4 regions of the Kitasatospora sp. NPDC001603 genome follow, and region 2 is predicted to be linked to each of the others. Evidence: riboswitches for the same ligand, from Rfam matches in the RefSeq annotation. Region 2 holds a riboswitch; each other region holds the start of a gene.
The links. A riboswitch is a leader RNA that binds a small molecule or an ion and turns the genes downstream of it on or off. The one in region 2 is predicted to bind cyclic di-AMP.
Positions count from the first base shown of each region.

Region 1: linked by a shared signal. The riboswitch ahead of ABT263_RS03475 (C40 family peptidase) and the one ahead of ABT263_RS34650 (transglycosylase family protein) in region 2 are both predicted to bind cyclic di-AMP.
Region 3: linked by a shared signal. The riboswitch ahead of ABT263_RS16805 (M23 family metallopeptidase) and the one ahead of ABT263_RS34650 (transglycosylase family protein) in region 2 are both predicted to bind cyclic di-AMP.
Region 4: linked by a shared signal. The riboswitch ahead of ABT263_RS20125 (M23 family metallopeptidase) and the one ahead of ABT263_RS34650 (transglycosylase family protein) in region 2 are both predicted to bind cyclic di-AMP.

Region 1 is NZ_JBEPAA010000003.1:127,573-129,765, forward strand. Features, by position in the region: gene ABT263_RS03470 (C40 family peptidase) at 1-301, shown strand, start outside; cyclic di-AMP (ydaO/yuaA leader) riboswitch at 625-778, shown strand; gene ABT263_RS03475 (C40 family peptidase) at 789-1,937, shown strand; gene ABT263_RS03480 (C40 family peptidase) at 2,163-2,193, shown strand, end outside.
Region 2 is NZ_JBEPAA010000096.1:16,915-19,107, reverse strand. Features, by position in the region: gene ABT263_RS34650 (transglycosylase family protein) at 1-1,238, opposite strand, end outside; cyclic di-AMP (ydaO/yuaA leader) riboswitch at 1,225-1,349, opposite strand; gene ABT263_RS34645 (hypothetical protein) at 1,776-2,193, shown strand, end outside.
Region 3 is NZ_JBEPAA010000023.1:24,588-26,780, forward strand. Features, by position in the region: gene ABT263_RS16805 (M23 family metallopeptidase) at 24-884, opposite strand; cyclic di-AMP (ydaO/yuaA leader) riboswitch at 897-1,055, opposite strand; gene ABT263_RS16810 (YiaA/YiaB family inner membrane protein) at 1,300-1,590, shown strand; gene ABT263_RS16815 (alpha/beta fold hydrolase) at 1,718-2,193, shown strand, end outside.
Region 4 is NZ_JBEPAA010000030.1:61,385-63,577, forward strand. Features, by position in the region: gene ABT263_RS20125 (M23 family metallopeptidase) at 162-1,193, opposite strand; cyclic di-AMP (ydaO/yuaA leader) riboswitch at 1,198-1,358, opposite strand; gene ABT263_RS20130 (MFS transporter) at 1,669-2,193, shown strand, end outside.

The DNA.
Region 1 (2,193 bases), on a different contig from region 2:
GCCGTACGTCTGGAGCGCGGTCGGCCCGAACTCCTTCGACTGCTCCGGTCTGATGGTCTGGTCGTACGCGAAGGCCGGCGTCTCGCTGCCGCGCACCTCGCAGGCGCAGGCCAACTACGGCTCGAAGGTGGCCTCGCTGGCCGACGCCCAGCCGGGCGACCTCATCATCTACCGCCCGGACCGCAGCCACGTCGGGATGTACATCGGCAACGGGATGGTGGTCCACGCGCCGCACACCGGTGACGTGGTGAAGGTGATGAAGGCCGACGCGATGCCGATCAACGCGATCCGCCGGGTCTGACGCACCGACATGCCCACGGGCCGGGATCCGGCCCTGTGATCCGCGCCACCCCCTGAACCGGGGGTGGCGTCGGTGTCTGCGGCCGCATCATGACAAACGATCAGCTCCATGTGGGCGCGTGATCACACCCGGTCATATTCACAAATGAACTTGGATATTCTTCCGGCATTTTTCTGACAAGGATTTGAACGGATCACGGTTCTGTTACTAGGGTCATGCCTCGAACCACCGCACAGTCGATCACCCAGCAGGGGTGGCGGCGGAGGTTTACCGCCGAGTTCGTGAAGCAGCGGGGCAGAGCATCTGCCCGACGGGGAGTCCAGTAGTCGGGGGCGCTGTGGAACGGAGCCGGGGAACCATGTTCCTCCGGGGTGAATCGGCGCCAGGTCGACCGCCGTGCGGTCGGTGAGGCGTCGTGGGGCACGCTTCCGGCCCGAACCCGTCAGCTCACCCGGTAGGCGGACGTAGGAAGAAGGAGTCCGCCTTCGTGGCGTCCCATCGTCGTCCCAAGCCCGCCGGCCGTGCCCGGGTCTCGATTCTGACCGGTGTCGCCGCCGCGGCGGTCGCGCTCTCCGCGCAGTCCGGCGCCCACGCCGACCCGACGCCGACCAAGGATCAGGTCAAGGAGCAGATCGACCAGCTCAACGAGCAGGCCGAGCAGGCCACCGAGAAGCTCAACGGCGCCCAGGCCAAGCAGCAGGAGCTGCAGAAGCAGGTCGGTGAGCTGCAGGACAAGGTGGCCCGTCAGCAGGCCGCGGTGACCGAGGCCCAGGGCGGTCTCGCCGAGATCGCCGGCGAGCAGTACCGCAACGGCGGCATATCGCCGACCGTGCAGCTGATGCTCTCGTCCAGCCCGGACAGCTTCCTCAGCCAGGCCGGTGCCATCAACCAGGCCGGCAGCACGCAGTCCGGTGCGCTGAAGGACCTCCAGGAGCAGCAGCGCAGGCTCGACCAGGACCGCAACGAGGCCCAGGGCAAGCTCGGCGAGCTCGAAGCCACCACCCAGCAGCTGAAGGCCTCCAAGGAGGAGGTCCAGGGCAAGCTGGCCAAGGCCCAGGACCTGTACAACTCGCTGTCCGAGCAGGAGCGCCAGGCGATGCGCGCGGCCGAGGAGAAGGCCGCCGCCGAGGCGAAGGCCAAGGCGGACGCCGCCAAGGCCGAGGCCAAGGCCAAGGCGGACGCCGACCGCGCCTCCCGCGACAACACCCGCGACCAGCTGCCCGCCCCGTCCTCGCCGGCCGCCAAGCCCGCCGCCGCCGCGCCGTCCGCGCCCGCCGCCAACGGCTCGCGCGCCGCCGCCGCGATCGCCGCCGCGGAGAGCAAGCTGGGCGCCCCGTACGTCTACGGCGCGGCCGGTCCGAGCTCCTTCGACTGCTCCGGCCTGACCAGCTGGGCCTACGCCCAGGCGGACGTGTCGCTGCCGCGCACCTCGCAGTCCCAGGCCACCGCCGGTACCAACGTGGGCACCAACATCGCCAACGCCCAGCCCGGCGACCTGATCATCTACCGTGCGGACCGCAGCCACGTCGCGCTCTACGTCGGTGGCGGCCAGGTCATCCATGCGCCGAAGCCCGGCGCGAACGTCCGGTACGAGACCGCCAGCATGCTGCCGATCTCGGCCATCGTGCGCGTCTGATCCGACGTCTGCTCCCGCAGGCCCGGTCTCCCCTCGCGGGAGGCCGGGCCTGCGGCTTTCGTGCCGGACCGTGCTGATGTCCGATTGCGGGTCAAATATTCGGGTTGGGAGGGGTTTGGACTCGCTCGCCCGGACTCGCTAACGTCTGCCACCGGACTCCCGCTCGACAGCCGCCCGCACCGGTGCGGCGGCGGGGCCGGGTCGCAGGATCGGAGTTACCGTCGTATGGCCGTGCACCGCCGTTCCCCCCTGCCGG
Region 2 (2,193 bases):
TTGGCGGCCTCGACGTACTTGCCGTCGCCGATGTAGAGCGCGACGTGGTAGACGCCCGAGTCCTGGCCGTTGTTGGACCAGAACAGCAGGTCGCCGGCCTTGAGGGCGTCCAGCGAGACGTGGGTGCTGGCGGCGGCCTGGTCGGCGGCGACCCGCGGGACGGAGACGCCCGCGGCGCGCAGCGCGGCCTGGGTCAGGCCGGAGCAGTCCCAACCGCCGTTGCCGGTACCGCCGTAGACGTAGGCCTGGCCGACCTTCGACTGGGCGAAGGAGACCGCGGCGGCCATGCTGCCGGTGGCGGCCTGGGCCGGCGCCTCGGCCGACGCCTGGGCGGCGGGCTTGGCGGCCGGAGCCTGGGTCTGCGCGGCCGGCTTGGTGGCGGTCGCGGTGGAGCCGTCGGCCTTGCCGGTGGCGCCCGAGGAGCGGTTGAACCAGTCGAAGCCCTGGCCGGACTCGTCCGAGGCCCGGGTCTTCGCGCGGTCGCCCAGGCTCAGGTGCTGGCCCGGGTAGATGACGTGCGGGCCGTCGCCGAGGGTGCCGCGGTTGAGCTCGTAGAGCCGCTCCCAGCCGCCCTGGACGTTGTTCTTGTCGGCGATCGAGGAGAGCCAGTCGCCCGCGACCACGGTGTAGTCGGAGGAGGCCTGCGTGTCCTGGCGGTACTGCTGCCAGTTCCGGCCCTGCGACTGCTGGGCGGAGTCGGCGGCGGCCGGGGTCTCGGCGGCCTTCGGGGCGGCCTTGGGCGCGGCCGGCTTGGCGGCGGGGGCGGGGGTCTGCGCCGGGGCCGGGGCGGCCTTCGGGGCGGCCGGCTTGGCGGCGGTCGCGGTGTCGACGGCGGCCGGGGTGCCGCCCTTGGTCAGACCGGCCTGGACGGAGCAGACGGGCCAGGCGCCGGGGCCCTGGACGGCGAGCACCTTCTCGGCGACCGCGATCTGCTGGTCCTTGGTGGCGAGGTCGGCACGCGCGGCGTAGCTGGTGCCGCCGAACGCCGCCCAGGTGGAGTTGGTGAACTGGAGGCCGCCGTAGAAGCCGTTGCCGGTGTTGATGCTCCAGTTGCCGGTGCTCTCGCACTGGGCGACCTTGTCCCAGGTGGCGACCGAGGCGGCCGAGGCGGAGCCGGCGGTGAGGCAGGGGATGGTGAGGCCGATACCGACGACGCCGAGGGTGGCGATCGCTCGGCGGGTGCGGCCGGACAGGCGGGTGCCGTTGGTGGGCAGCATGGTGACGCGGTCCTCTCCCACGCCTGCGAGGTGAGCTGTCGGATTCGGGCTGGAGTTGCCCGGCCGCGCTGTGGACGCGGCTTCACCCCTAGCCCCGAACCGGTACGAACCGGTCCCGGGCGACTTACCTGTGGTTCCCCCGCTCCTGCCGTGGTGCGTTCTGCGCTGCCAGCGCACCCGACGGCAGGACTCGGCGTTGCGGGTGGGCTGGGTCCGTGTGGCCACGAACGGGGAGCACGTTAAGCAGACTTAAGTTCAAACCGCAAACATGTGTGACGGCCATCACAGTTTATGAAGAGCGTGCTAAATGGCTGTCCACCATGATCAGAAATGACCGATTTCGAGCAACGCCCGTCGGAGTAACGGCAACTGCCTATGCTTCAGGGCATCAGGACCGACGCGGCCGTCTGGGGGGAGGGCTTCGCAGCGATGGTCATGGACGAGGGTCCGGAGGCCGGTGCGCCGGCCGAGCGGCCGCGTGGAACGCACCGCCGGGCAAAACACCGCAGAGCGGACATCCCGCCGGCCGAGCCCCGAACTCCCCTGCCCCGGCGGACGATGCTGCGCTGGCTCGCCGTCGGCACGGTCTTCGCGGCGGTCGGCGGCGAGGAGGCACTGCGGCGCTCCCTGGACGGCCGCTCCTCGCCCGTCGCCGCCGCGGAGGGCTCCGCCACGGGGCCGGGAGCGGACCCGGCCGCGGGGCACGGGCACGGCGCCGCGTCGCCCCCCGGGACGCCCGGGGGTGCCACCGAGGGCGCCCCCGCCGGGGGCACGGCCGCGCCCGGGCAGCCCACCGCCGGAGCCGCCCCCGCACCCACCCCCGACCAGGGCGGCCGCCCCTGGTCGGACCCGGCCGGCTGGGGCGGCCGGGTCCCCGGACCGCAGAGTGCCGTCCGGATCACCGACCGGGTGCTGCTCGACGCCGACGCCGCGATCGGCTCGCTGCTGGTCGAGCCGGGCGGTGCGCTCACCTTCG
Region 3 (2,193 bases), on a different contig from region 2:
GGGCTGTCAGAAGGCGACGCCGGTCAGGGCGTCACGCCGCGCTGCTCGAACCAGCTCTCCGGGTCGACCGGGGCACCGCCGCCGGGGCGGACCTCCAGGTGCAGGTGCGGGCCGGTGACGTTGCCGGTGGCCCCCACCTTGCCGAGCTGCTGGCCGGGGACGACCTTGCCGGAGCCCTTGATGATCGAGGAGAGGTGGCAGTACCAGATCTCGGTGCCGTCGGGCAGCGTCTCGACGATCCGGTAGCCGTACGACCCGGCCCAGCCGGCCGAGGTGATGGTGCCCTGGCCGACCGCGTAGACCGGGGTGCCGGTGTCGGCGGCGAAGTCCAGGCCGGTGTGCAGGTGGGCCCAGTAGGAGGCGCTCTGGCCGTAGTGGGCCGAGAGGTGGTAGTCGCGCACCGGCAGCTCGATGGCGGCGAGCTTGGCCTTCTCGGCCTCCTCCGCGGCCCGCTTGGCCTCCTGCTGCTGGGCCGCGCGCTTGACCTCGGCCTCCTTGGCGGCCTGCAGGCGGGCGCCCTCCTCGGCGGCGGTGCGCTGGCTGTCCGCCTGCTGCTGGATCCGGGCGGCGAGCGCGAGGCCCGGGTCCGCGGCGAGCGCGACCGGGGTCTCGTCCGGGACCTCGACGGCGGGGGCGGCGGCCGGGGTGGCGGAGGCGAAGCCGGTCGCACCGAGGGTGGCGGCCACGGCGGTGACGCCGAGCAGCGGGGCGGTGCCGCGGGTCTGACGGGGCATCCGGTGCCGGTTGCTGTCGGGGGCCTGCGGCCCGGTCTCGACGCCGGACCCGCCGAACTCGCCCGGGTGGGCGGGCGGCCAGGGGTGGTCGAGCAGCTGGGTGCCGGCGGGGGAGCCGGGCAGGTGTGCCGGAGAGTGCGACGACGCCACGGAGGCGCGCTCCTTTCCTTCCTTCGCGCCTACCGGGTTAGCTGACGGGTTCGGAGCAGGAAGGTCTCCTACGGCTGGGCCTGGGCCCGGCCGATTCACCCCAAGGAACATGGTTCCCCGGCTCCCTGGCCTGCCCGGAGGCCGGCCGGCGGGATTAGGCGACGGCGCACGGTGCCGTCTGGGTACGGCGTTACGAACCGCGCTGCGTTATCAAACGTTAATCCTAGGAGCCTCTGATTCCAAGCCGTCCGTTCGGGACAGCCGGATACTACCCGGACGGTACGTGACCTGATGGGCGATTTGGGCGGATCGACGGCACCTGACACTACCGAACGTGAGGGGACGTCAACGAACGGCCCCCCACTTGAGTACTCCTACTCATGTGCGGCGCTCCCGGCGCGGCCATCCTGGCGCCATGAACGCACCGATGCAGTCACGCACCACGGCCGCGTACCACCTCCAGGCCGTCCTCTCCTTCGCCCTCTCCGGCAGCGCCCTCGCCGTCGGCATCGCCTATCTGCCGGTCGGCGGCTGGACCCGCGCCTTCCTCGCGGTCGGCCTGCTCTACACCGTCACCTCCGCCTTCACCCTGGCCAAGGTGATCCGGGACCGGCAGGAGACCAACGAGATCGTCACCCGGGTGGACCAGGCGCGGCTGGAGAAGCTGCTCGCCGAGCACGACCCGTTCAAGGTGGAGGGGGTCTGAGCCGCGGCACCGGGGCCACCCCGGGGTCCGGCCGGGTCGAGGGCTTGACGGCTAAGGCTATTAGCCTTAGCTTTATGGCTATCGGCGCAACGCCGACAGCCCGTCCCCGCGGACCGAGGAGGCCCCCATGCCCGGCACCTTCACCCCCAGCACCCAGTACCTCGACCTCCCCGGCGGCCGGCTGGCCTTCGACGACACCGAGCAGGGCGACGGCGCCCCCCTCGTCCTGCTCCCCGGGATGCTCGACAGCCGTGCCGCGTACCGGCACCTGCGCCCGCTGCTGGTGGCCGCGGGCCACCGGGTGATCACCCTAGACCTGCGCGGGTTCGGCGAGTCCTCGATCGCCTGGGACGACTACACGCCGGCCGCGATCGCCACCGACGTCCTCGCCCTGCTGGACCACCTCGGCATCGACCGCGCCACGCTGGTCGGCAACTCCTACGCCGGTGCGACGGTGGTCAAGGTGGCCGGGGACGCGCCGGAGCGGGTGGCCGGGATCGTCCTGGTGGACGCCTTCGTCGAGAACCCGCCGCCGAACGCGCTGCAGCGCGCGATGTTCGGCGTGATGGGCGTCCTGCTGGTGCACTCGCCCGCGTTCTGGGG
Region 4 (2,193 bases), on a different contig from region 2:
CCGGCCCGGCTCGCGAAGGAAATTCGCGAGCCGGGCCGGCCAGGGCGTGTCCCGCGCCCATGATCCGCTGACGGTGCGGCGATCACCCGGTCGAGCGGTCACCCGACATGACCATCCCGGGAGGTCGTACGCCCCGCACCCAGCGGAAGTCCGACCTCAGGTCAGAGGGAGACGCCGTGCGCCCGCAGGTAGGCGATCGGGTCGATGTCCGAGCCGTACTCCGAGCCGGTGCGGATCTCGAAGTGCAGGTGCGGGCCGGTCACGTTGCCGGTGGCACCCGAGAGGCCGATCTGCTGGCCGGCGGTGACGGTCTGACCGATCTTCACACCGATCGAGGACAGGTGCGCGTACTCGGCGTAGTGGCCGTCAGCGAGCTTGATCTCGACCTCGTTGCCGTAGGCGCCGCCGTTGCCGGCCTTCACCACGGTGCCGGCGCCGACGGCGCGCAGCGGGGTGCCGGTGGAGGCGACGAAGTCGGCACCGGTGTGGTGACCGGAGGCCCACATCGAGCCGGCCACGCCGTAGGCGGTGCCGAGCTTCGGGTTGGCGAGGGGGGCGACGAAGCCCGAGGTGCTGGCCGCGGCGGCCGGCGCCGCGGGAGCGGCCGGAGCGGCCGGCTTGGCGGCGGGGGCCGCCGGCTTCGCGGCCGGAGCGGCGGGCTTGGCGGCCTGGACCGGCTTCGGGGCGGCGTGCTGGGCGGCCGGCTTCTGCGCGTCCTGCGAGACCTGCGGCTTGGCGGCCGGGGCGGCGGGCTTGGCGGCCTCGGCGGCGGCCGGAGCGGCGGCGGCCTTGGCACCCAGCGCGAGCTGCTGACCCGGGAAGATGAGGTTCGGGTTGGCACCGACGACCGAGCGGTTGTGGTCGTAGAGGGCCTTCCAGCCACCCTCGACCTGCTTGGCGTCGGCGATCTTCGACAGGGTGTCCCCGCCGACGACCTTGTAGCTCTCCTCGGCCGGCGCGGCGGCCGGCTTGGCGGCCTCGGCGGCCGGCTGCGCGGCAGCGGCCGGCGCGGCGTCGACGCTGGTGGCGCCGGTCCAGGTGGAGGTCTGCGCGGGCTTGGCGGCCGGGGCGGTGTGGGCCTGGGCGCTGATGGTGGTCACCAGCGGGAGGGCGAAAGCGGCGCCGGTCACGGCGGTGGCGATGCCGATGCGGGCGGCGCGGGGCAGGGTGATACGACGAGCCTGTGCGGGCATGGCGAACTGTCCTCTCCGACGCCTGCGAGGTGAGCTGTCGGGTTCGGGCTGGAGTTGCCCGGCCGCATAGCGCGGCTTCACCCCAAGCCGGACCGTGAATTCCGGTCCGGCGACTTACCTTTGGGTCCCCCGCTCCTGCCGTACAGAGTTCGGTTCGTACCACCGGGCAGCGGCAGGACTAGGCGTTCCACCCGGTGGCCACCCGGTCCAATGCCGGGCGGTCGCTGAACTAAAACTCATCCGCCCGGGCGAAGCAATGTCGATCTCTTGAATCGACAACCACTACCGGGAAGGCCGTGACACTCCGAATGATCGGCTGCACAGTATGTGCACAATCGATTCACCGCGTGCCACTGATCCACGACGCTCCGCCGATTTCGGTGTCCGTACGCATGCGATCACCTACGGAAAGCCATCCGCCGACACACCCCCGGTGACCCTTGTCACGTCGCCTCCCGGGGCGCACGATCAGGCGGTGGCCACCTCCGAGGCCGGCACCCTGCGCCTGGGCACCGCGCAGGGCCGCTGGGTACTACTGGCGACGGTGCTCGGCTCCAGCATGGCGATGCTCGACGGCACCGTCGTCAACGTCGCACTGCCCCGGATCGGCACCGATCTCGGCGCTCCGCTCGCCGCCCTGCAGTGGACGCTCAACGCCTATCTGCTCACCCTGGCCGGCCTGATCCTGCTCGGCGGCGCGCTCGGTGACCGCTACGGCCGGCGCCGCGTCTTCCTGATCGGCGTGCTCTGGTTCGCCGCCGCCTCGGCGGCCTGCGCCGCGGCCCCCACCATCGAGGTGCTGGTCGCCGCCCGCGCGGTGCAGGGCGTCGGCGGGGCGCTGCTCACCCCCGGCTCGCTGGCGATGCTCCAGGCGGTGTTCCACCCTGACGACCGCTCGGCAGCGGTCGGCCTCTGGTCCGGCCTCGGCGGGGTGTCCGCCGCGATCGGCCCGTTCCTCGGCGGCTGGCTGGTGGACGGCCCCGGCTGGCGGTGGATCTTC